DNA from 3 places in the Devosia sp. P3_B2 genome. Region 1 is predicted to be linked to each of the others. Evidence: predicted binding sites of a transcription regulator. Region 1 holds the regulator's gene; each other region holds the start of a gene.

Region 1 (9,543 bases):
CGCGCGGTGGTGATGTAGAGGGTCTTGAGGTCGCTGCCGCCAAAGGCGGGGCAGCTCACCTGGCTGACGCCGGGAACCTCGACCACCTTGTCCAGCTTGCCGTCAGGGGAGATGCGGATGACCTTGCCGCCGCCCCAGCGGGCGTTCCAAAGGTAGCCTTCGGAATCGACCACCGAGCCGTCGGCGCCGCCCGGCCCTTCCATGGTGAAGAAGTCCTCCCAGGGTCCGGTCGGCTGGCCGGTTGCCGGATCGAGGGCGCAGCGGACAATCATCTTGCCGGCGTCGGTGAAGTAGGCCGTGCGCCCGTCGGGGGAGAAGCAGATCGAGTTGGGGATGCGGATGTTCTCGATGACCTTGGTGGTCTGTCCGGCGCGGTACTGATAGACGCCACCGACCCCCGCCTCGGCCTTCCGGCCCATCGTGCCGATCCAGAAGCCGCCGGTGCGGTCGACGCGGCTGTCATTGGTCCGGTTGGTCGGAATGTCCTCCTCGATCTCGGCGATCACCGTGCTCGTGTCGGAGGCAAAATCATAGCGGAGCAGGGCGCCCGACTGCACGATGCCGAGTGTGTCCTTGTCGATCACGGCGCCGGCGCTGACCGTGTCCTTGAAGGTAATGCGGTCGACGATGTGGCCGTCGGTGCCGGCGCTCAGCATGGTCTGGTTGAGGATATCGAACCAGAACAGGCGTTCGAGCAGCGGGTTCCAGAACGGGCCTTCGCCCAGCTCGCAGCGGCTATCGACGAACAGTTCGGCCTTCGAGTTCATCGTGGTCTTCCCTGATCATAGGCGGCGACGGCGGTGGTGGCGCGCGATGCCACATCGGCGGCCGACATGCCGGGCTTGAAAATGTAGGTGCCGAGCCCGAAGCCGGCGCAGCCGGCCGCAAAGTACTCGGCGAAATTGTCGGGGTTGGCGCCTCCGACGGCGTAGAGCGGGATAGCCGGCGGCAGCACCGCCTTCATCGCCTTGATGCCCTTGGGGCCAAGCACTTCGGCGGGGAAGAACTTCAGGCCCGTGGCGCCGGAGCGGATGGCGGTGAACGCGTCGGTGGGCGAGAACACGCCCGGATACGAGGTCATGCCGCGCTCGATGGTGGCGCCGATGACCGCCGGGTTGGTGTCCGGCGACACAACGAACCGGCCGCCCGCATCGGCGACCGCGTCGACATCGGCGCGGTTCAGCACCGTGCCCGCACCGACCAGGGCGCGACTGTCGAAGGCCTTGGCGACGTCTTCGATCGAGCGCAGCGCTTCGGGCGAATTGAGTGGGACCTCGATCATGGTGATGCCGGCGAGCACGAGGGCGTCGCAAACTTCGAGGGTTTCGGGAGGCGTGATGCCGCGAAGGATCGCGATGATGTGGCGGTGGTCCATGAACTTCTATGCCTGTCTTGCTGCCTTGAGTCCGGCGAGGGTGGCGTCGGTCGCATCGACGATGCGGGTCCGGGCGCCGAGCCGTTCAAAGCCCATCTGGTACAACCCGCAAAGGCCGACACTGCCGACCAGCGGAATCTCCGCCTCGCCGATCCAGTCGCGCTGGCCCCCGATCTCGGCGCCGATCAACAGGCCCGAGAGGAAACCGGCACACCATGCCGGGCTGCGGCCCGACAGCAGGGAGCCGGCGCGGACCTTGAACAGCGTCGCGGTCAAGCGCTGGGGCCGCTCGAGCCCTTGGTCGAGACCGGCAGCGAAGCCGACATCGCGATCCTCGCCCTCGAGCTCGCCACCGAGCGAATGGCGCAGCACCGAGTGGGTGCGCAGCAGCTCGAATATCTCGCCGGTCATGGCGCTGGAGAAGCGTTCCAGCTTGGTGCCGGAGAGCAGCGCCCACTTGCTGTGGGTGCCTGGCATAACCGCGAGGCCGGAGAAGTTGGGGATCAGTGCCGAGAGCCCAAGCAATTGGGTTTCCTCGCCGCGCATCACGTCCTCCGCACCCAGATCGCGGAGGCAGACGCCGGGCAGGATGCGCGGGTTGTGTGGGCCTGGCATATCGGGCGCAACGGCGCCGGCAGCTATGCGACCGAGTTCGGCGGGGGCGTCGAGATAGGGGGCCTCGATCCAGCCCTGCCGCGCGCCGGCCATGCCGCAGATCAGTACGTCCTCGACGTCATCGGCGACGCCGTTGAGCAGCGAGGTCAGCACATCCGGATATTGCTCGCGGCTGAGACGACCCATGCCGTCCGGCGACGAGCGGGAGAAGGCGATCTCACCGGCGGAATCTATTCCCCATGCCCGCAGATTGGAGGTGCCCCAATCGACGGCGACCCATTCGACCTGTCCTGCCAAAACCCTCTCCCTTGCGCCGCCAGTTTGCCGCGCATCAAGCCATGCCGCTACATCGCAATCGGGAAGGTGGTCCACTCTCCTGGTATGATCGCGAAAGCCGCTCGCAGGCGGCGCTTCAGATCCGATGCGCCACTTGCTGCCAGCGGCGCGGAACGTAACGTCTTTGCCAGCCCGGCCCTAGTGCAATTGTTGACCGCAGCGTCCGGATTCATAAGAAAAAGGGCCGGCTGAGGCAGCCGGCCCGGAGACCCGATTGGCGGCAGGTCAGGAGTTCAGTATTTGCGGAGCAGGCCAACCAGGCGGCCCTGCACCTTCACCCGGTCGGGCGGGAAGATGCGGGTTTCGTAGGCCGGGTTGGCGGCCTCGAGCGCTACCGAGTTGCCGCGACGGCGCAGCCGCTTCAGCGTCGCCTCCTCGTCATCTACGAGGGCGACGACGATCTCACCGGTCGAAGCGGCGTCCTGCTTCTTGATGAGCACGGTGTCGCCATCGAAAATCCCGGCATCGATCATCGAATCGCCGCGCACTTCCAGAGCATAGTGTTCACCCGCACCGAGCATCTCGGGCGGCACCATGATGGAATGGCTATGGGTCTGGATGGCCTCGATCGGAGTGCCGGCGGCGATCCGGCCCATCACCGGGACGGTGACCGCGCGGTAGGCGTCGGCGTTGGCCACCTGAGCCGCTGGGCGTGCCGGCGGGGTCGCGACCCGGCCAAGATTGCCCTCGATGACGCTCGGCTCGAAGCGCGCCTTGCGGCCGCCGAGCGATGGATTCATCGAGTCCGGCAGTTTGATCACCTCGAGCGCCCGGGCCCGGTTGGGCAGGCGCCGGATGAAGCCGCGCTCCTCGAGCGCAGTGATCAGCCGGTGGATGCCCGACTTGCTGCGAAGATCGAGCGCATCCTTCATCTCGTCGAACGACGGTGGGATGCCGGATTCTTTCATCCGCTCGTGGATGAACATCAGAAGTTCGTGTTGCTTGCGCGTCAGCATGGCGGCCCCGTGAGCAGAATCGGAACAAAGACTGAACGTGTTATACGTGTTCCAGTTATGTTCTGCAATCGGACGATGAATATTGCGTTACGATGGCGCCCCTGGCGCGCCGAAAGTGGCCGCGAAATCCTCTCGACGTCGGGGCCTTGCGTTTCGTTGACCTGCTGTCCACCAGGGCATACCGTCGAGAGATTGGCGTGTCGAACCCGCACACCCAACCTTCTCAGCTGGAGCTGTGCTCGTTTCCACGGGCCAGTGAACTGGACTGTTTCTGAGGAGGAAAACATGTCTATGAAATCAAGCCGTTATGCCATATCCGCAATGATTTTGGGGATATTGCTCAGCCCCACCGTGGCGGCCGAAATGACCGATGCGGAATTGGTCGCCAACGCGCTGTCGGCAGCGCCGGTGGCGGTGGGCCAGAATGCCACGGTCGTGAACTTCGATGCTCAGATGCAGATGAAGACGCTCAAGGAGGGAACGAACGGCTTTACCTGCATGCCGGACAACCTGGCTTCGCCCACCAATGATCCAATATGCGTCGACGCCGGAGGCATGGCGTGGTTGACGGCATATAGCGAGAAGAAGGACCCACCCGAGGGCGTGGTCGGTTTCGGCTACATGCTGCAGGGCGAGTCGGCGCCCGACAACATGGATCCGTTCGCGACGGCGCCGCCCGCCGGCCACGAGTGGATGGTCGACGGGCCGCACGTCATGATCTTCAACGTCGCAGACGAGATGCTGGCCGGCTATCCCAAGGAAGAGCATCCCGACCACACCCAGCCCTATGTGATGTGGCCCAACACTCCCTATGCCCACCTGATGATCCCCGTGCACTGACTACGGGATACACTGGCGCGTGCCGGCGCATCGGTCGACGCGCGCCACCGCCGGATTATTGCGGCTCGGCGGGTAGGGTAAGCTGCACGCTGAAGCCTTTGCCAGGCTGCGATGCGACCGTCAGTTCGCCACCGAGCAGACCCGCGATCTCTTCGACTATGGGCAGCCCGAGGCCAGCTCCGGGCTTGTCGCTGTTACCGCGGCTGAAGCGCTTGCGCACTGCCGCCAACTGCTCGGCGGCGACGCCCTTGCCGGTGTCGGCTACCTGCAGCAGCACCACGCGGTCCCCTGTGGCGACGCGAACCGTCGCTTCGGCGTCGGGTCCAGCATAGGCGATGGCGTTCTCGATGAGGTTGCTCAGCAGTTCACCGAGCAGCATCGGGTCGCCGCGGACCAGCGCCGGTCCTTCGCCCTCGAGGCCAAGATCGATGTCGGCGGCATGGGCGCGGACGACATAGTCGCCTGTGCGCTCCCGGGCGAGCTCGAACAGATCGACAACCTGGAACTGCAGCCGATCGGACGCAGCCTCGTCGATCCTGGCGAGGAGCAGCAGTTGCGCGAGGACGCGCTCGGCGTGCACCACCGCGGCGTCGGCGGTGCGGGCCGCCTCCCGTGCCGCGGCAGGGCTATCGGCGCGGAGCGCCAGCGCCAACTGAGTGCGGATGATGGTGAGCGGCGTGCGGAGCTGATGGCTGGCATTGCCGGTGAAATGGCGCAGGGCATCGAGAGCTGACGACAGCCGCGTCATGAACGAGTTGATCGTGTCGACTAGGCCCTGCACCTCGCGGGGAACCTCCTGTTCGATGGGGCTGAGGTCATCGAGGGCCCGCCGCGAGATGGCATCGCGGAGGCGGTAGAGCGGGGCGAGCGAGAAACCGACGGCCAGCCAGAGGATCACCGCGGCGGAGAGGATGAGCAGCGCAAGGCGAATGGCAGAGCGGAGGAGCAGGGTCTGGGTCAACTGCGTGCGGGCGATGGTGGTCTCGGCGACGGTGACCGTGAACGGGATGGCGCTGACGCCGGAGGATGCCGCGCGTCGCAGCACCGCCACGCGGATCGGCTCACCACGGAAGCTGGCGTCCGAATAGGCGATGTCGGCCGTCGCTGCATCAGAGGTCGGCAGGGTCTGGTAGCCCGTGATGAAGCCCTCCGGACCGTCGACGCGGTAGAAAACCCGGTCCTGCGCCGCCGAAGTCAGCATCTCCAACGCGACATAGGGTACGTCGACCTCGAGCTCGCCATCCTCGGTGACGATCACCCGCTCGGCGATGGCGAGGACGGAGCCGGCGAGGACGCGGTCTGAGAGTGAGGTTGCGGTGTCCCTAGCCTCGCGCCAGGTATCGACCACCGCGAGCGTGGCGACGGCAATTAGCGCAACCATCAGCCACAGCAGCAGACGCCGGCGCAGCGAGTAGGGGCGCACCATCAGTCGGCGATCCGATCGAGGTAATAGCCGAGGCCGCGGGCGACCCGCACGGTGAGCGCATAGGGAGCGAGGCGGCGGCGCAGGCGCGAGATGTACTGTTCCACGGCGTTCTCGCTGAGGTCATCGTCGAAGGCGGCCAGCGATTCAATGATCGATTGCTTGGCGACCACCTTGCCGGCCTTGCGCAGCAGGGTCTCAAGCACGCTGAGTTCGCGCGCCGGCATGTCGAGGGTCTGCCCAAACGCCGAGAGGGTGCGCGACACGGTGTCGAGCTCGATGCTGCCGAAGGCGATGCTCGAGTTGTGCAGCCCGGCTTGCCGGCGCAGCAGCACGCGGATGCGCGCTTCCAGCTCGGACACTTCGAACGGCTTGGTCATGTAATCGTCGGCACCGAGGTCGAGGCCGCGCACCCGCTCGTCGAGGGCGCCGCGAGCGGTGAGGATCAGTACGGAGGAGGCGTTGCGACGGGCCCGCATGCGGCGCAGGACGTCGAGCCCGTCCATTTCGGGCAGGCTGAGGTCGAGCACGACGAGATCGAATGTTTCCGTCGACAGCACGGCATCGGCGGAGATGCCGTCATGAACGACATCCACCGCGTAGCCGGCGACCCGCAGGACGACGGCAAGGCCGTCGGCCAGGGTCCGGTTGTCTTCGACCACCATGATGCGCATCATTGGCTCCCCGACCGCACGGTAGTTTGACGGCGCGGCGTTGCCCATAGCCCTTGTGGAGCGGGCAGGGGAGCGGGCATGGTCCGGAAATGCTCCGACTTCTCGCCATTCTCGTCCTCGTCGCAACGCCCACCTTCGCCCAGGAGGCGAAGGTCTATCCGGCGCTCGACGATGCGGTCGGCAACCGGACTGTCACGGTCTACTCGTCGCTCGACGAGCCGCTGGCGCGGCCGATGATCGCGGCGTTCCAGGCCGCCAACCGCGACATCGCAGTGGCCTATGAGGACCTGCAGACCGTCGACATCTACGATCGCGTGGTGGCCGAGACCGATGCCGGTGCGCCCACCGCAGATTTCGCGTTCTCCTCGTCGATGGACCTGCAGGTCAAGCTCGCGAACGACGGTTATGCGCAGGAGAGCAGCCTGCCGCTGTCAGCCAGTTGGCCGCGCTGGGCCAACTGGCGCAACACGGCCTACGCGCTGACCTATGAGCCGGCTGTGTTCATCTACCACAAGCCGAGCTTTGCCGGATCGAAGCCACCCTCGACGCGGGCGGAGCTGATCCAGTACCTCAAGGCCAATGCGGACACGATCCACGGCCGGATCGGCACTTACGACATCGAGCGATCCGGCGTCGGCTTCATGTTCTTTTCGCGCGACCAGGAGCAGTATTCCGACCTCTGGACGCTTGTCGGGGCCATGGGCGCGGCCGGCGTAAAACTCTACTCGACCACCTCGGCGATCGTTGATCGCGTGGCCGATGGCCGGTTCGTCTTCGGCTACAACATTCTTGGCTCCTACGCCGCCGAGGCCGCGGCGCGAAACCCCGATCTCGGCATCATCCTCCCCGCCGACTACACCATCGTCACCTCCCGCATCGGGCTGGTGCCGAAGGCCGCGGCCAACCCCGATCTCGGCCGCCGCTACCTGGCGTTCTTCATGTCGGCCGAGGGGCAGACGATCATGGCGCAGCAGCTGCAGATCGCCGCGCTCAACCCCAACGTCACCGGCGACAACACCGCCAATGCCATGCAGCAGGCGCTCGGCAACCAGTTGCGGCCCGTGCCGGTGAGCCCCGGGCTGATGGTCTATCTCGACCAGGTGAAACGCGCCCGGCTGATCCGGCGCTGGAACGACGCGCTCAGCATCCAATAGGCCGCGACAGGTTCGCGACAGCTTCGTGTGGTCTGGTCCACGCTAGCCGAGGCGTAAGAGCGCCCGGCTGAGGAGTCTGGGAGGACCCCGCAGTTTTGATCAGCGCTGCCGCAACCGCGCGGCAGCCCGCGGTGTTTCATCGCGGGGCATTCCCCCCAGGTTGAGATAACGCCGGTCGGCAACGCTTCGACCGCAATGGAGGACAACAAATGAAGCATCTCGTAGCGACTGCCCTGCTGGCCGGCGCCCTGGCGCTGCCCACAGCGGCGTTTGCCGCCGACTACTCGATCATGGCGCCTGCCGCGCCTGGCGGCGGCTGGGACCAGACCGCCCGCTCGATGCAGGAGGCGATGACTGCCGAAGGCATCTCCGGCAACGTCCAGGTTACCAATGTGCCCGGCGCCGGCGGCACCATCGGGCTGGCTCAGTTCGTGCAGGAAGCCAATGGCAATCCGTCAAAGCTGATCGTCGGCGGCTACGTGATGGTCGGCGCCATCCTTACCAACAAGGCGCCGGTGACGCTCGATGCGGTGACCCCCATCGCGCGGCTGACCGGCGAGTACGAAGTGATCGTGGTGCCGGCAGCGTCCGATATCCAGACGCTGGCCGATCTTGTCGCCAAGCTGAAAGCCGATCCGGGCGCGGTGTCGTGGGCCGGTGGTTCGGCCGGTGGCACCGACCACATCACGGCGGGCTTGTTCGCCAAGACCGTCGGCGTTGATCCGAAGTTGGTGAACTACGTCGCCTTCTCGGGCGGTGGTGAAGCGCTCGCCGCAGTGCTCGGCAACCAGGTGACGGTCGGCATCTCCGGCTATGGCGAGTTCCAGTCGCAGGTCGAGGCCGGCGCGCTGCGCGTCATCGGTGTATCGGCGCCTGAGAAGGTGGCGATCATCAACGGCCCGACCTTCAAGGAAGGCGGCGTCGATCTCGTCGTGCAGAACTGGCGCGGCGTGTGGGCTGGTCCCGGCCTCAGTGCCGAGCAGACGACTGCCATTGGCGCCGACATCGAGAAGATGGTGAACTCGGAATCGTGGAAGAAGATCCTCGATACCAAGGGCTGGAACAACACCTACCTCCCTGCCGACGCGTTCAAGACCCAGCTGGCCACCGAGATCGCCTCCACCGAGGCAATTCTCAAGGACGTCGGTCTCGTGCAATGATCGAGCCCATGGCTCAGGCAAACAAGCAGCGCCGCCCGGACTGGGCGGCGCTGGTCATCGCTGCGGGTCTGCTGGCTCTCGCGCTGCTGGTCGCGTGGGATGCCTCGCGGCTGGGCAGCGGCGGCGCCTACGCCCGCATCGGCCCTCAGACCATTCCCTATGTGATCGCCTTCTGTCTCGCCGTCCTTGCCGTCTCCACCGTCATTGCGGCGTATCGGCATAGCTTCCCGGAGCGCGACGAGCAGGATATCGCGCCGGTACTGTGGATCGTCGGCGGGCTAGTGGCACAGATGGTGCTGATCAAGTTCACCGGCTTCTCGATCGCCACCGGCATCCTGTTCGGGATGACGGCGCGCGGCTTCGGCGCGCGGCGGCTGTGGTTCTCCATTCCCGCCGGCATCCTGATCGCCGGCGTCGTCTGGCTGATCTTTGCCCGCGGGTTGTCGCTGACCCTGCCGGCTGGCCCGCTCGAGGCGGCGCTGACTGGTGTCCTGCAGACGCTGGTGCAGTTCGTCACGCTGGTCGTTACCAGCATTCTCGGCTTCTTCCGGAGCTTTGCCTGATGGATACGTTCATGCTGCTCTGGCAGGGCCTCGCAGTGGCCGTGCAGCCGATCAACCTGCTGTACGCGCTGGTCGGTGTAACGCTCGGTACCGCGGTCGGCGTACTGCCCGGCATCGGCCCCGCAACCACGGTCGCGCTGCTGCTGCCGGTGACGTACAAGCTCGATCCGGCCGGCTCGCTGATCATGTTCGCCGGCATCTACTATGGCGGCATGTATGGCGGCTCGACCACGTCGATCCTGCTGAACACACCCGGCGAGAGCGCCTCGATCGTCACGGCGCTCGAGGGCAACAAGATGGCCAAGGCGGGCAGGGGCGGCCCCGCCCTCGCTACCGCCGCGATTGGCTCGTTCGTCGCCGGGCTCATCGCCACCATTGCGCTGGCGTTCCTCGCTCCGTGGGTGGTGAAGTTCGCGCTCGCCTTCGGGCCGCGTGAGTATTTCGCAC
Region 2 (9,543 bases), on a different contig from region 1:
GAGGCGCTGGGGCTGATCCTGCGCGAGCGCGTCGCCGGCGTGACGGTTCCGCCCTCGGGCAACGCCATCGTCCAGTTGTGGAAGAAGGAAATCGAGGAGCGCGCCGGCAACTCGCTGACCACGCTCCTCACCCGCTTCGAGGACCAGGACCTGTTCAGTCGCGCCACCCGGCAGCTGCTGCGCGATTTGAGCCTCGTGCCCGACAGCGATCTCGACGACGGCGAGAGTGACGATTCGGAACAGGGCGACGACCAGGAGCCCGAGCGCGGCCAGGACGACGAGAAGAACCCCGAGCAGGGCGAGGGGGAGAGCGAGGACGCCGAGGCCGACGAGGACCAGACCCCCGGGCAGTCGGAGCAGGAAGGCGAAGTCGAAGGCGCGGAGATGGATTTCTCCGAGACCGACGAGGACGACAGCTCGGAATCGGGCGAGGATCAGCCCAATCCGCCGCCGCCCGGCGCCAACGCCAAAGAGTTCCAGAACGTCTTCAACTACAAGATCTTCACCCAGAAGTTCGACGAGATCGTCCGGGCCCAGGACCTCTGCCCGCCGGAGGAGCTGGATCAGCTGCGTGCCCTGCTCGACAAGCAGCTCGAGAACCTCGCCGGCGCCGTGGCGCGGCTTGCCAACAAGCTGCAGCGGCGGCTGATGGCGCAACAGAACCGCAGCTGGGAGTTCGACCTCGAGGAAGGCCTGCTCGATACGGCGCGCCTCACCCGCGTGGTCACCGACCCGCTGCAGGCGCTGAGCTTCAAGGTCGAGCGCGACACCGATTTCCGCGACACCGTGGTGACGCTCCTGCTCGACAATTCCGGCTCGATGCGCGGCCGCCCGATCACCATCGCGGCGATCTGCGGCGACATCCTCGCCCGCACGCTCGAGCGTTGCGGCGTGAAGGTCGAGATCCTCGGCTTCACCACCCGCGCCTGGAAGGGCGGCAAGTCGCGTGAGGCCTGGCTCGAGGCCGGGCGCCCGCCCAATCCCGGCCGCGTCAACGACATCCGCCACATCATCTACAAGGCGGCCGACGAGCCCTGGCGGCACGCGCGGCGCAATCTCGGCCTGATGATGCGCGAGGGGCTCCTGAAGGAGAACATCGACGGCGAAGCGCTGCAGTGGGCGCATAAGCGCCTGCTCGGGCGGACCGAAAATCGCCGCATCCTGATGGTGATCTCGGATGGCGCGCCGGTCGATGATTCGACCCAGAGCGTCAACGCCGGCAACTATCTCGAGGCCCACTTGCGCCAGGTGATCGAAGACATCGAGACCCGCTCCGCCGTGCAGTTGGTGGCGGTCGGTATCGGCCACGATGTCACTCGCTACTATCGCCGCGCCGTCACGCTGCTTGACGCCGAGGAGCTGGCAGGAGCCCTGACCGACGAGCTCGCCTCGCTGTTCGACGAAGAGCCTCCCGGAGCCTTCCGCAAGAGCCGATACGGATGACCAGCTCACGGCGTGCCTCGCGTCTCGCCGGAGCGGCACTGCTGATCGCAAGCGCAGGCGCCGCACTGCTGGCAGCCGCCGGGCTGGGCGCCCGGGCCGACGAGGAGACCGTCACCTCGGTGCCGCTCTCGACCTTTATGGGGGCCGGCATCGGCCAGCGCGTGCAGGGCCTTATCTGGCGCGGCGGCATCGAGATGCAGAGCCAGACCGACACCTTCGGCGGTCTTTCCGGTCTTGGCGTCACCGGCCCCGACGGGCGGCTGGTGATGGTGTCCGACCGCGGCAACTTCGTTTCCGGCCAACTGCTCTATGACGAGGCGGCGCGGCCGATGGGGCTGATTGGCGTCAAGGTCGAGCCGATCCAGAACTCCAAGGGCACTGAACTGCCCCGCGCCTATACGCGCGACGCCGAGGCGCTGGCGGTGATCAACCGCGAGGGCAAGCCGAGCGCGGTGCGCGTCGGCTTCGAAAATCTCACACGCGTCGCCGATTTCACCCTGGTCGACGGCATCCCGCAGGGCGCCGCCCGCGAAGTGACCATCCCCAAGTGGCTGAGCGATACCCGCACCAACGAGACGCTGGAGGCGGTCTGCATCGCCCCGGACACCTCGCCGATCGCCGGTTCGACCCTGCTCTTGACCGAAGGCATCATCGACGATGACGGCCAGCACTCGGCCTACCTGCTGGGTCAGAACGACAAGGGCCCGCTGAGCTATATCTCCGGCGACGGCACCAACCCGACCGACTGCGCCTTCATGCCCAACGGCGATCTGCTGGTACTCGAGCGCGGCGTTGCCCTCCTCGCCTTCCAGATGCGGCTCGTCCGCATTCCCGCGGCAGAGGTGAAGGCCGGCGCCCACATGAAGGGCGAAGTACTGCTGCACGCCGCCGGCGGCGACATCGACAACATGGAAGCGCTTGCCGTCCACGCCGCGCCGGACGGCTCGACCCGCATCACCTTGGTCTCAGACAACAACTTCAATGATTGGGAGCGCAACCTGCTCCTCGAGTTCAGCCTGCCGGACTGAGGAGGATGCGATGTCGGCCAGGGACGTGCTCAAGGCTTACGAAGACCGCATCAACCGCCAGGATTTCGATCTCCTGATCGACCTCATTGCGCCCGACGCCACGTTCTGGTTCTCGAACGGCACCCATAGCGGCATCGCCGCCATCCGCGCGGCGTTCGAGGCGACGTGGCAGGTGATGGGACCCAACGAACACTACTGGCTCGACGAGCTCGAGTGGATCGCCGAGGGCGACAGCGCCGCTGCCTGCATCTACCGCTTCAACTGGGAGATCACGGTCGACGGCAAGCAAGACTCGGGCTCAGGCCGCGGCACCACGGTGCTGCGGCGCGTGGGCGACCGCTGGTGGATCGTCCACGAACACTTGAGCCGCTGGCCGGCCTAGGCCGCTGCTTTCAGCGGCGGCAGCGGCATCAGCTTGCCCATCAGCATCCGATAGGGCGCCAGGAGCAGCAGCGCCGCAAGGAACTTCACCAGGAAGTCGCCGGTCGCCAGCGAGAACCATAGCGGCACTTCGGAACCGATGCCCAGCCATGGTGCGCCGAAGCCGAGCGAGCCGTCCTTCATGCCGAACAGACCGTCGACAAAGCCGAGCGCCGGCGCGAAGGCGATGGTGAAGAAGATCGCCGTATCGAGCAGCGAGCCGAACAGCGAAGCGGCGAGCGGCGGCAGGAACCAGGCGCGGCTGGCCCGCAAACGCGAGAACACCGAGATATCGAGCAGCTGCCCGATGAGGAACGCCGAGGCCGAAGCAATGGCGATACGCGGCGTCGCGAGGAACACCGACAGCACCAGCGCCACGACGAAGCCGACCACCACCACCATGCGGGCCCGGTTAGGGCCGTCATGCCGGTTGGTCAGGTCCGTGACGAGGAAAGCGAAGGGGTAGGTAAAGGCGCCCCAGGTGAGCAGGTCGCCCAGATGGATCGGGCCGAGATCGGCCTGCACCGGGTATTGCACGAGAATATTGGACGCGGTGACGACCACGACCATGGCGGCAATCGCCGCAACGAAACGAGCGAGCATATCCTGCACCTCTATGTAACCCGCTGGCCGGCATCAGACCGGGGCGGAAAAACGAAACCGCGCGTTCCCGTCGGGGAGCGCGCGGCCGAAATTCTGTTGGAAGCGGCTTACGCCGTTGCGAGAGCGGCGCGGACTTCCTTCTTGACGGCCAGCGCCACCGGCGACAGCTCGGCATCGTTGGCCTTCAGCAGGAAGGCATCGAGGCCCCCGCGGTGCTCGACGGTGCGCAGCGCGTTCGCCGAGATGCGCAGCTTGACCGCGCGGCCGAGCGTATCCGACAGAAGCGAAACGTTGAGGAGGTTGGGGAGGAAGCGGCGACGGGTACGGTTGAGCGCGTGGCTCACCTTGTTCCCGGTCATCACGCCCTTACCGGTGAGTTCGCAGCGGCGAGCCATAGTGTTATCCTGTCAAAAGGCCCTCGGCGGGGGATTATTCCCCTCGCAACGGGCTGGAGTCTGTTCTTGATTGCGGGGCCTCCATAGAGAACTAGGCCCCTCTCGTCAAGCTTGTGAACGCCGAACGCCTTGCCAGTCCGGCGTTCCCTCGGCATTTTGGCCGCGATATTGATTCGCTTTAGTTGGCGACGCCGTCAGAGGTCCGTTCCCGTGTTGAGCGCCGGTTTCCGCCAAGCATTGCGATTTGCCGCCCTCGGTCTGGGGCTGCTGTCCCTGCCCGTCGCTGCCGCCGAGATCAAGGCGCGCGCCGAGTATATGGTGACGATGGGCGGCACGCATGTCGCCAATGTCCGTATCAACCTCACCGATGACGGCTCGGCCTATTCGCTGGTGCTCGACGCCAAGATTACCGGGTTGGCGCAGCTGGTGGCGAGCGGCTCGGCCAAGGCCACCTCGACAGGCAGCTCTGGCGACAAGGGCCTCCGGTCACAGAAGTTCGACCTTTTGACCCGCGCCGGCGGCGAGGATTTCACCTCCGCCATCACCTATGCCGGCGGCACCGTCGCCTCGTTCATTGTCGCCCCGCCGATCGTCAACAATATCGACCGGGTGGCGATCGAGCGGAGACACCTCACCACCGCCAACGACATGCTGGCGCCGTTCGTGCTGAAGGGCGCGGCGCTCGACGGGCAACTGTGCAATCGCCAGATGCCGATCTTCACCGGCGTCGAGCGGTTCAACCTCAGCCTGAAATACGTGAAGGACGACAGCGCGACCTCCAAGCGCACCGGCTACCAAGGTCCGCTGGTGCTGTGCAGCGTCCACTACACCCCGATCTCCGGCCACTACACCAACAACGAGATCACCACGTACCTGGCCAAGAACGAGCGCATCCTGATCTGGTTCGCGCCGCTGAAAACCGCGGGCTACTACATCCCCTACCGCGCACTGGTAACCACCGAAGCCGGCGACCTGTCGGTGGTTCTCACCGAACTCACCGAGTAGGCGAAAAGCCGCTCCCCGGCGATGAACGGCAGCTAAACCCTTGCCTCAGCACGCGTTCAATTGCGTTGCCACATTCTCCCTCCAACGGCTCGTTATTTCCGCGCCCCGGACCACCGGCAACAGACCGTGGTCCCTCGTGCCGGCACGCCTCCAAGCGGGGTCGCCGGCCGGGCTGCGGAAATCATGGTTAACGGGGGGTTACCAAAATCTGCGTGTCATTCCGGCACGGTCAACGGCTATTTTGCCAAGATCGGCGCGACACACCCCGGCATTCCGGACCCCGACCTGTGAAACCGCAAAAAATCTTTGCGGCCTAGGGCTTTACGCCCCGTTCACACTTGGCTGATTCTGCCTCGAAAACCGTCGGAATTAACGCTTTCGCAACCTTCCTGAACGGGATCTCCGGGGATATCGCCCACTGCCATACGAAAGCCGCGCGCCTAGCGGTTCAGCCCATGCCACACCTACCATATGCTGTGGGGAACAAACGCGGATTTCCGAGTCGCAACCGATTCCTTTCCGGTTTGTTCCCTGTTCGTGCCAGTGGTTAACGTGCCGGGCGACCGGATGGAGATATTGTTCCGCCACGAGACACTCGTTTGTTGGCGTTCGATCACCTAAATAGGGCGCAATGACTCCCGCTTCCGCCTCCTCGCTCAAGGCGATCCTTGGGCCCACCAACACTGGCAAGACCTTCTTCGCCATCGAGCGGATGCTGGCGCACCGCTCGGGGATGATCGGCCTGCCGCTGCGGCTCTTGGCCCGCGAGGTCTACCACAAGGTGGTCGACAGGATCGGTGCCCAGCACGTAGCGCTGGTGACCGGCGAGGAGCGGATCGTGCCTGCCAAGGCGCGCTATTGGGTGTGCACGGTCGAGGCAATGCCGCTCGACGTGCCGGTCGAATGCGTCGCGATCGACGAGATCCAGGTGGCGACCGACTTCGACCGCGGCCACGTCTTCACCAACCGCCTGCTGCACGCCCGCGGCATCAGCGAAACCCTGCTGCTCGGCGCGGCGACTATGACGCCGCTGATCCGCGCGCTGCTGCCCGATGCCGAGATCATCCACCGGCCGCGCTTCTCCGAGCTGCTCTATGCCGGCTCGAAGAAGATCTCGCGCCAGCCCAAGCGCTCGGCCATCGTCGCCTTCTCGGCCACCCAGGTCTACGCCATCGCCGAGCTGATCCGGCGCGAGCGCGGCGGCGCCGCCGTGGTGATGGGGGCGTTGAGCCCCCGCACCCGCAATGCCCAGGTCGACATGTACCAGAACGGCGACGTCGATTTCCTCGTCGCCACCGACGCCATCGGCATGGGGCTCAACCTCGACGTGCACCACGTCGCGTTCGCCGACGACCACAAATTCGACGGCCACCAGACCCGCCAGTTGACCCCGGCCGAGTTCGGCCAGATCGCCGGTCGCGCCGGCCGCCACATGCACAACGGCACCTTCGGGGTGACCGGCAATGCCCCGGATTTCGACGAAGAACTGGTCAAGCGGCTCGAAACCCATGATTTCGAGCCGGTACGAGTGGTGCAATGGCGCAACGCCGAGCTGGATTTCCGCTCGATCGAGGACCTGCGTGCCAGCCTCGACCAGACGCCAAAGCTGAAGGCCCTGACCCGCGTGCCCATCGCCACCGACCAGCACGCGCTGGAGTTCGTCGCCCGCAACGAAGCGGGGGCCTCAGCCAAGGGCGAGGCGGCGGTGCGGCTGCTCTGGGAGTGCTGCGGCATCCCGGATTACCGCGATATTTCGCCGGCGCAGCACGGAGAAATCATCACCCGGATCTATTCCGACCTGATGCGGCACGGCCGTGTCGACGCCGATTGGATTGCCGAGCAGGTGCGGTTCTGCGACAATGTGACAGGCGACATCGACACGCTGAGCAACCGGATCAAGCAGATCCGCACGTGGACCTTCGTCGCGAACCGCAAGAACTGGCTTGAAGACCCCGCACATTGGCGCGAAAAGACCCGGGACATCGAGGACCGCTTGAGCGACGCCCTGCACGAGCGTCTGACGCAGCGTTTTGTCGATCGTCGCACTTCGGTGCTGATGCGCCACCTGAGAGACAAGCATATGGTATCGCCTGAAATTAACGACCGCGGCGAAGTGAGCCTCGAAGGTCACCTGATCGGCTCCATCGAAGGCTTCCGCTTTACCCTCGCCCGGTCCGAAGGCGGCGACGCCAAGGGCGTGGCCGGTGCGGCCGCCCAGGTCGTGGCCCCCGAGATCGCCAAGCGCGCCGAGCGCGTCGCCGGCGCCCCGAACGAAGAGTTCGTGCTGGCGACTGACGGCTATGTGCGCTGGCGCGGCCAGGTAGTCGCCAACCTCGCCGAGGGCGAGAACCTGTTCGCCCCGCGCCTGCTCATCCTCGCCGACGAGAGCCTCTCCGGCCCCGACCTCGAGCGGGTGCAGGACCGGCTGAACCTGTGGCTCCGCCACCTGATCAACACCCAGCTTGAAAGCGTGCTGTCGCTGGAAGCCCCGGCCGACCTCGAGGGCGCGGCTCGCGGCGTTGCCTACCGGCTCTACGAGAACCTCGGCATCCTGCCGCGCAGCGCCGTGGCCGAAGAGGTCAAGGGCCTCGACCAGGACGTGCGCGGCAAGCTGCGCAAGCTCGGTGTAAAGTTCGGCGCCTACCACATCTACGTGCCGCAGAGCCTTAAGCCTGCTCCGCGCGAGCTGGCCCTGATCCTCTATGCGCTGAAGCATGGCGGCGTGCGCCAGCCGGGCGTCGCCGACCTCCCGCAGATCGTGCTTTCGGGCCGTACCTCGTTCCTCATCGACCCCGAAGTGAACACCAAGCTCTATGAGCTCGCTGGCTTCAAGGTCGCCGGTCGCCGCGCGGTGCGCGTCGATATCCTCGAGCGCCTCGCCGATATCATCCGGCCGCTGATCGCGCTGAACCCGGTCACCCACCAGGGCGAACTGCCTCCGGGCGCCGCCGAGGGCAACGGCTTCCGCGTCACCGTCGAGATGACCTCGCTGCTCGGTACCGCCGGCGAGGATTTCGCTTCGATTCTCAATTCGCTCGGCTATCGCGTCCGCCGTACGCCGAAGGTTGCGCCCCCTGCCCTTGAGGCGGTGACCACCGAGACGACCACCGAAACCACGTCCGAGACGGTCGAGGCCGTTACGACCGCGGCGCAGGCCGATCCTGCCGCTGCCGACGCCGTGGATGCCGAGGTCAATGCCGCCGCAGTCGATGCCGTGGAAGGCAGCGCCCCCACGGTCGAAGCCACGCCCGCAGCCGAAGTCGCAGCCGTCGAGGCGGCAACCGCCGACCTCGGCGCCCCGGCTCCTGCCGAAGACGCCAAGCCTCCCGAACCCGAGTTCGACGAGATCTGGTTCCCCGCCGGCCGCCGCCCCGACAATGCCCGTCATGCGGGCCCGCGTCGTGGCCAGCGCGCCGACGGTGCCGAAACCTCGGCCGAAGGTGGCGAGAAGGCTGAGCGCCCGCAGCGCAACTTCCGCCGTCCCGACCGTCCGCAGGGTGGCGACGCCGCTACCCCAAGCGACAACAAGCCGGCCCGTCCGCGCTTCGAGGGCCGCCGCGACGGCCAGCGTCCGGGCAATGGCGGCAAGCCGTTCGAGAACAAAGGCAAGCCCAGCGGCGGCGGCAAGCGCTTCGACAAGCCCCGCGAGGACTGGAAGGAACACCGGCCGCGCGAGGACCGTAAGCCCGCCGTGCTCGATCCGAACTCGCCCTGGGCCGCGCTTGCAGCGCTCCGGAACCCCAAATCCGAATAGCCATTGGACAAGCAACGGCTCGACAAGTGGCTGTTCTTCTCGCGTGCGGTGAAATCCCGCACCCAGGCGCAAAAGCTGATCGAGACCGGCGCCATCCGGGTCAATTCCGAACGCACCGACCGCTCCGACCATAAGGTCGGGGCTGGCGATGTGCTGACCATGACGGTCCACACGCGCCTCTTGGTCTGGCGCATCCTCGACCCCGGCACCCGCCGCGGCCCAGCCCCAGAAGCCGCCCTGCTCTACGAAGACCTTTCGCCCGCGCCGACACCGCGCGAGGAAAAGCCCGCCATGCACGCTGAGCGTGACGCCGGTAGCGGGCGGCCGACCAAGAAGGAGCGCCGCGAAACCGATCGGCTACTGGACGACGAGGACGGCGCAGGTTGAACGTTCCGGCCTCGGATCGTTCACTTCCTCGTCATTTTCAGCTCGTTCCGTTTTTCCGTCCATCTGCCACAATTGACCGCCCCGTGCTCACCACCGTGCCAGCGGCAGAATGCCACTGGCGTCGGTTGAGGGGATAAGTGGATGGCTTGGCGTTCGATCCGACAAAAGCCTGACAGCCCTGTCCCTTGCGGCAGCGGACAAAAAGGGCTAGCACGGCCCGAGGCGTAGCGCCTGCCGCGCGCGCCCGGCTGAAAGACCCAGCGGCCCTAGAAACTTGAGCAGGAACGCTCGCGAAGAATGACCTACATCGTCACGGACAACTGCATTAAGTGCAAGTACATGGACTGCGTCGAGGTTTGTCCCGTCGACTGCTTCTATGAAGGCGAGAACATGCTCGTCATCCACCCCGACGAGTGCATTGACTGCGGCGTCTGTGAGCCCGAATGCCCAGCTGAGGCGATCAAGCCCGATACCGAGGGTGGCCTCGACAAGTGGCTGGAGATCAACA
Region 3 (9,543 bases), 310 kb from region 1:
GCCTGGTACATGGTGTCGATCATCAGCGTCGACTTGCCGCCGCCGGAGACGCCCGTGATGGCGACGAAGTTGCCCAGGGGCACGTCGACCGAGACGTTCTTCAAATTGTTGCCCGTGGCGCCGTCGATGTGGAGCTTCTTGGTCTTCGATTGCTTCCGGCGCTCGACCGGCATCGGGATCATCATCGCGCCCGAGAGGTACTGGCCGGTGATGCTCTTGGGGTTGCTGATCACCTGCTGCGGCGTGCCTTCGGCGACGATGTGCCCACCATGGACGCCGGCACCGGGGCCGATATCGACCACGTAGTCGGCGGTGAGGATGGCGTCCTCGTCATGCTCGACGACGATCACCGTGTTGCCGATGTCGCGCAGCCGCTGCAGCGTTTCGAGCAGGCGGGCATTGTCGCGCTGATGCAGGCCAATCGAGGGCTCGTCGAGCACGTAGAGCACGCCGGTGAGGCCGGAGCCGATCTGGCTGGCGAGGCGGATGCGCTGGCTTTCACCACCCGACAGCGAGCCGGAGTTGCGGGCCAGCGTCAGGTAGTCAAGGCCGACGGCGTTGAGGAAGCCCAGGCGCTCGCGGATCTCCTTGAAGATGCGCTCGCCGATCTGGTTCTGCTGCTCGGTGAGGCGGCTCGGCAGTTCAGTGAACCACTCGGCGGCCGCCTTGATCGACTTCTCGCTGACCTGTCCGATGTGGAGGCCGTCGATCTTCACGGCCAGCGCTTCGGGCTTCATGCGGTAGCCGTTGCAGGCGAGGCAAGGCGCCTGCGACATGTAGCGCTCAATCTCCTCGCGCATGCCAGCGCTCTCGGTCTCCTTGTAGCGCCGCTCCAGGTTGCCGATCACGCCCTCGAAGGGCTTCGTGCTCTTGTAGGTGCGGAGGCCGTCGTCATAGACGAAGTTGATCGGCGTCGAGCCGGTGCCGAAGAGGATCGCGTGCTGCACTTCGAAGGGCAGCTCTTCCCACGCGGTGCCGGTCGAGGCGCCATAGTGCTTGGCCACGGCCTGCAGCGTCTGCAGGTAATAGGGCGCTGATGTCTTAGACCATGGCAGGATGGCCCCGTCGCGCAGCGAAAGGCTGACATCGGGGACGATCATGTTCGGGTCGATCTTCTGCTCGGTGCCCAGACCGTCGCAGACCGGGCAGGCGCCGAACGGATTGTTGAACGAGAACAGCCGCGGCTCGATCTCGGGAATGGTGAAGCCCGAGATCGGATCGGCGAACTTTTCCGAGAAGATCAGCCGCTTCGGGGTGCCGTTCTCGTCAAGTTCGTCGGCGAACTCGGCGAAGGCGATACCGTCGGCGAGCTTCAGGGCGGTCTCGAAGCTTTCAGCGAGGCGGGTAGCGATGTCGGGGCCGACAACGAGTCTGTCTACAACGACTTCCACGTCATGCTTGATCTTCTTGTCGAGGTTGGGCGCGTCCTCGATGTCGTGGAACTCGCCGTCGATCTTCACGCGCTGAAAACCCTTGCGCATCAGATCGTTGAGCTCGCGCTTGTACTCGCCCTTGCGACCACGGGCGATCGGCGCCAGCAGGTAAAGCCGCGTTTCCGGCGGCTGCGCCATGACGATATCGACCATCTGGCTGACGGTCTGGCTCTGGATAGGGAGGCCGGTGACCGGCGAGTAGGGGATGCCAACGCGCGCAAAGAGCAGGCGCAGATAGTCGTAGATCTCCGTGACAGTTCCAACGGTAGACCGTGGATTTCTGCTGGTCGTCTTCTGCTCGATCGAGATGGCCGGCGACAGGCCGTCGATCTGCTCGACATCCGGCTTCTGCATCATCTCGAGGAACTGGCGGGCGTAAGCGGAGAGCGACTCCACGTAGCGGCGCTGGCCCTCGGCATAGATCGTGTCGAAGGCGAGCGACGACTTACCTGAGCCCGAGAGCCCAGTCATCACGATGAGGCTATCGCGGGGCAGCCTCAAGTCGATGTTCTTGAGGTTGTGCTCCTTGGCGCCCCTGATGACGAGATCGCGGTTCGGATTAGGTCTATCGGCCATCAAAGACTTCCACTTGACGAGGGCGAGCGAACATAGTGCCGCTTTGTGCCAAATCGTGTCAGGGTTTCAAAAAAGAGGGGCTAGGCCGCACATCTGGGTATCCGGCGCCCGACTTGCAACTTAACCACGCCGCAACGGTTCCTGTCACCACGACCGTTCGACATCCCGCTCAAACGTGATGTGAACATAAGCGGAACAAACCAGAGTCGGTCAAGACCGCTGCTAATGGAATCTGTTCGCCGCACGCTTGACAAACCGGCTGACGAGTAGAACATAAAGAGAACGGACGAAACTGTGGGCGAGCGGCGAATGTCGCGCGCGCCGTCCGGACGATAGCGGTAGGATACGCGCCGGAGTTTCTCCCGGGCGCGTATCCGGGAAAGTTGAAAGGAAAGTGCCATGGCTGGCAGCGTGAACAAGGTCATCCTCGTCGGTAACCTCGGCAACGACCCGGAAGTGCGGAACCTGCCGTCGGGCGGCAAGGTGGTGAACCTGAGCGTCGCGACCTCCGAACAGTGGCGCGACAAGAATTCCGGCGAGCGCAAGGAGCGCACCGAGTGGCACCGCGTGGTGATCTTCTCGGAAGGCCTGGTGCGTGTCGCCGAGCAGTACCTGAAGAAGGGCGCCAAGGTGTACATCGAGGGCCAGTTGCAGACCCGCAAGTGGCAGGACCAATCCGGCCAGGACAAGTACTCGACCGAAATCGTGCTGCAGGGCTTCAACTCGACCCTAACCATGCTCGATGGCCGCGGTGAAGGCGGTGGCGACAGCGCCGGCGGCTTCTCCAGCCCGCGCGAGTCCTCGTCGTTCGGTGGCCCGCCGGCCCGCCAGGAGCGCCGCCCGAGCTCGGCTCCGGCGTTTGAGTCCGGCGGCATGGACGACGATATTCCGTTCTGAGGCGGCGCCGGACTACAGGCGTAGCATCGGACGTGAGGTTGAAACGGGGCGCCCAGGCGGCCCGTTTCGTTTTGTGGGAAGCTCCAGGACTATCTCGGCACGATGCTGCCCCAGATCACCAGGGTCCTGACCGTGTAGGTCAGCTGGCCCGCTGCGGCGTAGGGAGCGAGAAGCTCAGCGAGTTCGGCGTCGAACGCTGCAGTCCGATCGCCGAGCTTCGAGTAGGCCCAGGTGTCGCGCGAGTGCTGGCACTTGATGAAATCCTCGACGCTCCAGGAGCCGCGTGCAGCAGGAGCCTGGGGAACAGCCGGTCGTGATCCATCCAGTGGATGCTGGCGGCGGCAACGGTGAGGTCGAAGCGCCGGCCGTCGAGCGGCGCTTCTTCGGCGAGGCCTCGCACCCAGTGAAGGTTCGGCACCCGGCCGCCGGGGAGGGTATGTCCGAGTGCGATCATGTGCCGCGAGGGGTGGACGGCAACCACATCGGCACCGGGTCAGTGGGCGGGACACCTTGCCCGGACTGCAGCCGATATCCAGCATCGCGTCATGCCGAGGCGCCAGCTGGTGCAGCTTCTCGAACACCGCTTCAGGGTAGGGCGGGCGATAGGGGTAGGTCGACGACCTCGCGTTCCTCGAATGATGCCCCGGGACGATCGTTCATCAGCTGCCTCCAACCAGTCGACAGCATAACAAGCGATGGTGCCGGATCGACGACGCTTAGCCGGCCAGCCGTGATCTCACCCGTCTCGGCGCGGCGACGCTCTGGTTGCGGCCCTGGGATTTGGCGTCGTAGAGGGCGAGGTCGGCGGTGCTGATCAGCCAGGAGCCGTCATGGACCGCGTCCTCGTCGCGCGAGTCGATCGTGGCGACGCCGATGCTGATGGTGGCGACGCGCCAGGGCAGGTTGCGCTCGTGCGGGATGGCCAGCGACTGCACCTGCCGGCAGAGCTCGGTGGCGATGGTGCGCGCGGCGTCGGCGTCGGTGTCGGGGAGAAGAAGCGCCAACTCCTCGCCACCATAGCGGGCCGCCAGATCGCTGGGGCGTCGGGCGGCCATGGCGACCACCGCGGCAATGGCCTTCAGGCAGGCGTCGCCCGCGAGGTGGCCGTGGTCGTCGTTGAAGCGCTTGAACCGGTCGGCATCGATCATCAGCAGAGACAGCGGTGAAGCGAGGCGGCTGGCGCGGGCCACTTCACGGGTAAGCGCCGTATCGAAGGCGCGCCGGTTGGCAATGCCGGTGAGACCGTCGCGCATAGCGAGGCTTTCGAGCTTCAGCTCGAGGCGCTTGCGTTCGCTGATATCGCGGGTGACACCGACCACCGATACGCGCTCGGAGCGTTCGGCTGCGATCCGCAACGAGGTCTCCAGCCAGATCTCGCGGCCATCCCGGTGCTGCACCCGGAAGGCCACGGTCTCCTGTTCGGAGAGCCCTTTGCGCAACCGTTCGGCAGCGGCCTCCACCGCGGGCCGGTCGAGAGGGTTCACCACCTCGAAGGCGTTCTTGCCCAGCATCTCCGCCGGCCGGTAGCCGGTCAGCCGCTCGAGGGCAGGGGAGATGTAGGTGCGCGTGCCATCGCTGTCGAAGCGCTCCACCAGGTCGCTGGCGCTTTCGGCGAGCAGGCGGAATTCCGCTTCCTTCTGCTCCAACACCGTCTCGCTGCTCTGCCGGCGGCGGATCTGGTCAGTGAGGCGGAGGCCTAGCAACGCGGCGACGAGCACCATACCGAGGGTGATGGCGCTGCGCTGCAGGGCGCCGGTCCACCAGCCGGCCAAAGCTTCGGCGTGCGAAACCGCGACCACCGCGACCACCGGATAGCGCGAGCCGCGATCGTAGCCGCCGATCCGGCGGTGGCCGTCGATGGCGGAGTCGTAGTGATAGGCGCCGGAGGCATTGGCGGGTCGGCGTGCATCGAACAGGTCGCCTTCGCCGAGGTCCGCGCCGATCAGTTCGGGGCGGTAGGGCTTGCGGCTGAGCAGCAGGCCGTCATTGTCATAGAGGCTGATGGTGCCCATGGCGCCGACATCGATGCCGTCATAGACGTCCGCGAAATAGCGGGAATCGATGGCGGCGACGACCACGCCGCCAAAGCTGCCATCCGGTTTGTCGAAGCGACGACTGACGGTGGTGATCAGCGCGTTGTCGCCAGTGTGGATCGGCGCGCCGAAGGACGGTGCGTCGCTCGGCGAGTTCATGTGGTCGCGGAAATAGCTGTAGGTGCTCTGGTTGTCGCCCGGCGGCATGTTGGCCGAGGTGGTGACGATCCAGTTGCCGTCGGCATCGTAGACATAGATGCCGCGCAGCCTCTGCGCGCTCTCCATGGTGCGCAGCATGAAGGCCTCGGTCTCCTTCACCCCCTCTGGGTCGGTGCCGGCGGTCTCGATCTCGAAGGTCACCAGGGACACCGCCTGGTCGGCGATCTCGTAGGTGTCCTCGGCATGCTGGCGCATCGAGCGGGCGAGATTGCGCGTCTCGAGCTCGGCCTTCTGCAGCGCTGCATTATAGGCAACCCACTCGCGCCAGCCCTCGAGCGCGACGATCGCCGCGCAGATGGCGAGCACGTAGAGCGCCGCGCGCAGAGTCAGCGATTTCGGGGCCGGACGGACCATGAGGCGAGGCTTCCGGAACGGATTCTGTCCCGGACTGTGTCGCATGCTCTCGTTAACATCGGCAGAAGCGGGAACTTAGCATCGTCCCTCATCCGTTCACCAAAACGCAAACGGACGGCCAATGGCCGTCCGTCAAAACGCGTAGCAATCGGGCCCTGGCGAGGCCTACTTGGTGAACGGCACCGAGGCTTTCAGCATATCGCCGGTGGCGTTGAACACCACCTGGAACTCGACCAGGATGCTCTTGCCGCTGCCCTTCAGCGCGATCGCCGCGGTGACGGTGAGGTCGTTGCCTTCCTCGTCCTTGTTCCGCTCCTTGAGGTTGAAGAGGACGCCATCGCCCTGCTTCTTGCCGACCGCGAGGCCGGAGAAGGTGACGTTGGAGGTCATCGCGGCCTCATAGCGGCGGGCCTGGTCGTTGAAGGCCAGCGTGCCGTTGACCGACAGCGCGGTTCCAGCCAGCGAGCAGCGGCCCGAGTAGTTCACCTTGTCGGAATTGCCCTCGCTGAGCGACAGGCGGCAGACCACCGACTCGCTCTCGGCGCCGATCAGGGTGCCGCGACCCTTCCAGCTGCCGACGAAGGACTTCAGCAGCGACACGTCGGCCGGCGCGGCCAGAGCCGGCGCCACAGCCATCGGGGTTGCGACCAGCAGACCGGCGAGCGCGATGATTCGCAGCAGGGGTCCGAACAACTTCATTTCCTAACGCCTCCAAGCGGATGAAAGAATCGCCCCCCGGCGACCAGCAGTGCAGGCAGGATGAACACATCTCCAATGACTGCAAAGCCGAGAGTTATCACAAAAAGAGTACCGAACAATGCGACCTGCGGCAGTTCGGAGAACATGACGATTGCCGTGCCGGAGCAGAGGATCAGTGTAGCGGCGATGATGGCGCCGCCAATACGCTCCATCGTGTGATGGATGGCGTCCATGTGCGAGCGGCCTTCTTCTCGTCGCGCATGCAAATAGTGCGAGAGGAAATGCGTGGTGTCGTCGACCGCGATACCGAAGGCGATGGTGAGCGACAGCACGGTGGTGAGCTGCAGGCCGGCGCCCGACCACCAGAGGTAGGCCTCGGTGCCCAGAATCGGGAACAGGTTGGGGATGGCGGTCGCCACCGCCACGCGGAGCGAACGGAAGGCCCAGCCGATCAGGAACAGGTTGACGATCACCGAGATGGTGAGGTCGAGCTGCAGGCCACGCACGATGTTGTCGGTGGCGTAAGTGGTCATCACCCGGAAGCCGCCGACTTCGGCCCCCTCGATGCCCGCCGCCTTGACGTCGGCCTGGATGCCCTCCTTGAGCTTCACCAGTTCTTCGGAGTCGATGATCGTCGGCATGAAGCCGGTGACCAGCGCGTGCATACCGTCGTCACTGACGAACCGACGCTTCAGGTCGCCCACGGCGTTGAAGATCTGCTCGCGGGTGAAGCCGGAGTCGGCATAGTGCGTGAACGCCGCGGCCGAGATCACCTTGTTGGCGCCCAGGTGCTTCTCGACGATGTCGTGGACGAGCTTGATGGTCTTGAAGTCTTCGTCGCCGACGTCCGAGACGCCCTCCTTGAGCGGGACGCTGACATAGAGCGGCGCCACGCCGCCGACGCCCTGGTCGATCTGCTCGGCGGCGGTCAGCGCCGTAGAGCCCTTGGCCATGAAGTCTTCGAACGAGAAGTGCGGCTGGATCAGGAAGTAGGGGATCAGCAGCAGGCCGGTTCCGACGATGGCGAGCGCCGCGATCGGGCGGCCGAACTTGGTGGCGAGGAACCAGGCCAGCGGGATCGGCGCGGTGATGGCGAAGCTCGGCTTCGGTGCCTTGAACTTCAGCCGGATGGCGAGCTTCAGGAGCAGCGGCAGGAACGTCATCAGGCAGATGAAGTTGGTCAGCGAAGCGATCGTGCCGGCCAGCGAGAACTCCTGGATGCCCTGGCCCGCGGTCAGCGACAGCGAGGCGAACGACACGAGAGTCGTCAGCATGGTGAGCGCGCTGGCCGGGCCCACGACGCGCACCGTTTCGTCGACGGCCTTGTAGGGATCCATGCCTTCTCGCCAATAGGCGAGCCAGTTGAAGATGAAGAATAAGCTCTCCGCGAAGGCGATCACCAATACGATGGTCGTGACGATGATGGTGAGGAAGGAGAACGAGCCGAACAGGAAGATGATGATGCCCATCACCCACATGATGGCGATGAACGGCGTGGCAGCGACCAGCACGGCGCCCCAGAATGAGCGCAGCGCGATAAGCGCGATCAGCGAGCCCAGCGCGAAGCCGTAGACGGTGAACTTGATCTGGTCGCCGACCGCGGCGCTCAGCATTTCCGAGGTCCAGATCGGCGGGCCGGTCAGTTCGACCTGCACGTCGGTGCTCTCGTAGTCCTTCACCACGTCGCGAAGGCTCGCGATCATGTCCTTGGTGCCGCCACCCTTGGTCATCTCGGGGTTCGGGAACACGATGATCACCACCCCGGACAGGTCCGGGTTGATGAGATTGCGCATCATCGGGTCGGTTTCGTAGAGCTCGGTGAGAGCTGCCTTGACCTGCGCGGGGTCCGTCATCCCTTCGGGCACAGCCGGCAGCGTCGTGCCGTCCGCGGCGGGCTTGCGCAGGGTGAACGCCGACATGGTGCCGGTGACGTATTCGCTGGTGGAGATGTCGAGCGCCAGCGCGCGGATGTTCTCGAGGGTCTCAGGATTGGTGAGATTGGGCGAACTGACGAGCAGGTAGATGTCGTTCTCGAACGTGCCGAAAGTCGTCGCAAGATGCTCGTAGTTGTCGTACTCGACGCCCGAATGGGCGAACACGCGGAGCATGTCGCCATCGACGCTGGCCCGCGGCACATTCACCGCACAGAAGATGGTCACCAGCAGCACGAAGACGGCGACGATCCGGGGCTGCTTGAGCGTAAGATGGCCAAGCGCTTCGAGTCCGAAGCCGATGGAACGGTCATGCCCGAAGGCCCAGTTCCAGAGCCGGCCCAGCAGAGTATTCTTCGACAATAGAATCTTCCCTTAGACGGTGCGCCCCGCGTCAGGCGCGGATTACTAAGGGCTTGGTGGCGGCGCGTCCAGCCGTTTGAGCCGCGCGTGCAAGCTCGATTGCGGCGTGATCCGGCGATTTCGGCCCAAAGTTGCCGCAAACCCACGTCATTGTGATTTCTTCGAAGCGTCGGCTCTTTTCCAATATCGTGGACATCCAGGCCGGCCGGCCAGCGCCGGTTGGTCTTCGCCACGGGAATCGCCTACAGCTTCGCCCAGGTTTCATAGTTCGAAAACGGCCCCGTGGCAGACAAGACCGACGACCAGAACGGCGCACCGCCGCCGCCCTCCGACATCGCTCCGATTTCGATCAGCGACGAGATGCGGGAGTCCTACCTCAGTTACGCGATGAGCGTGATCGTGAGCCGGGCGCTTCCCGACGTGCGCGACGGCCTGAAGCCCGTGCACCGGCGCATCCTGCATTCGATGAACGAGCAGGGCTATGACTGGAACAGGCCCTATCGCAAATCGGCCCGCGTGGTCGGCGACGTGATCGGTAAGTACCACCCGCACTCCAACGACGCGGTGTACTTCTCGTTGGTGCGCATGGCGCAGGAGTTCTCGCTCCGGGTCACGCTGATCGACGGCCAGGGCAATTTCGGCTCAGTCGACGGCGATATGCCGGCGGCCATGCGCTACACCGAAGTGCGCATGGAGAAGGTGACCAATTCCCTGCTCGAGGACATCGACAAGGACACGGTCGACTTCAAAGACAACTACGACAGCTCCGAGCGCGAGCCGACGGTGCTGCCGGCGCGCTTCCCGAACCTTCTCGTCAACGGCGGCAGCGGTATCGCCGTCGGCATGGCGACCAACATCCCGACCCACAACCTGGGTGAGGTGATCGACGCCGTCCTGATGCTTATGGACAACCCCGGTGCGATCACCGAGGAGCTGATGACGGTGCTGCCCGGCCCGGATTTTCCGACCGGCGCCATCATTCTCGGCCGCTCCGGCATCCGCCAGGCCTATGAGACGGGCAGGGGCTCGATCCTCATC

What was found. The regulator LexA, encoded in region 1, represses DNA repair genes until DNA is damaged. The targets are predictions, from matches to a motif close to TGTTCNNNNTGTGTTCNG.
Region 2: the regulator LexA is predicted to act here: its motif matches at 5,420-5,437, upstream of AC1DV8_RS20595 (helicase-related protein).
Region 3: the regulator LexA is predicted to act here: its motif matches at 2,277-2,294, upstream of uvrA (excinuclease ABC subunit UvrA).

Annotation. Positions count from the first base shown of each region.
Region 1 covers NZ_JBFUGO010000010.1:20,546-30,088, forward strand. Annotated here, with positions in the region: gene AC1DV8_RS14965 (SMP-30/gluconolactonase/LRE family protein) at 1-767, opposite strand, end outside; gene AC1DV8_RS14970 (2-dehydro-3-deoxy-6-phosphogalactonate aldolase) at 764-1,375, opposite strand; gene AC1DV8_RS14975 (2-dehydro-3-deoxygalactonokinase) at 1,382-2,287, opposite strand; gene lexA (transcriptional repressor LexA) at 2,560-3,282, opposite strand; gene AC1DV8_RS14985 (hypothetical protein) at 3,568-4,122, shown strand; gene AC1DV8_RS14990 (sensor histidine kinase) at 4,178-5,548, opposite strand; gene AC1DV8_RS14995 (response regulator) at 5,548-6,219, opposite strand; gene AC1DV8_RS15000 (ABC transporter substrate-binding protein) at 6,309-7,373, shown strand; gene AC1DV8_RS15005 (Bug family tripartite tricarboxylate transporter substrate binding protein) at 7,583-8,533, shown strand; gene AC1DV8_RS15010 (tripartite tricarboxylate transporter TctB family protein) at 8,542-9,096, shown strand; gene AC1DV8_RS15015 (tripartite tricarboxylate transporter permease) at 9,096-9,543, shown strand, end outside.
Region 2 covers NZ_JBFUGO010000016.1:30,195-39,737, forward strand. Annotated here, with positions in the region: gene cobT (cobaltochelatase subunit CobT) at 1-1,443, shown strand, start outside; gene AC1DV8_RS20570 (esterase-like activity of phytase family protein) at 1,440-2,471, shown strand; gene AC1DV8_RS20575 (YybH family protein) at 2,482-2,853, shown strand; gene AC1DV8_RS20580 (queuosine precursor transporter) at 2,850-3,494, opposite strand; gene rpmB (50S ribosomal protein L28) at 3,602-3,889, opposite strand; gene AC1DV8_RS20590 (DUF3108 domain-containing protein) at 4,127-4,894, shown strand; gene AC1DV8_RS20595 (helicase-related protein) at 5,526-8,648, shown strand; gene AC1DV8_RS20600 (RNA-binding S4 domain-containing protein) at 8,652-9,035, shown strand; gene fdxA (ferredoxin FdxA) at 9,333-9,543, shown strand, end outside.
Region 3 covers NZ_JBFUGO010000010.1:332,315-341,857, reverse strand. Annotated here, with positions in the region: gene uvrA (excinuclease ABC subunit UvrA) at 1-2,009, opposite strand, end outside; gene AC1DV8_RS16725 (single-stranded DNA-binding protein) at 2,409-2,906, shown strand; gene AC1DV8_RS16720 (class I SAM-dependent methyltransferase) at 3,046-3,360, opposite strand; gene AC1DV8_RS16715 (sensor domain-containing diguanylate cyclase) at 3,623-5,512, opposite strand; gene AC1DV8_RS16710 (hypothetical protein) at 5,678-6,211, opposite strand; gene AC1DV8_RS16705 (efflux RND transporter permease subunit) at 6,208-8,505, opposite strand; gene gyrA (DNA gyrase subunit A) at 8,788-9,543, shown strand, end outside.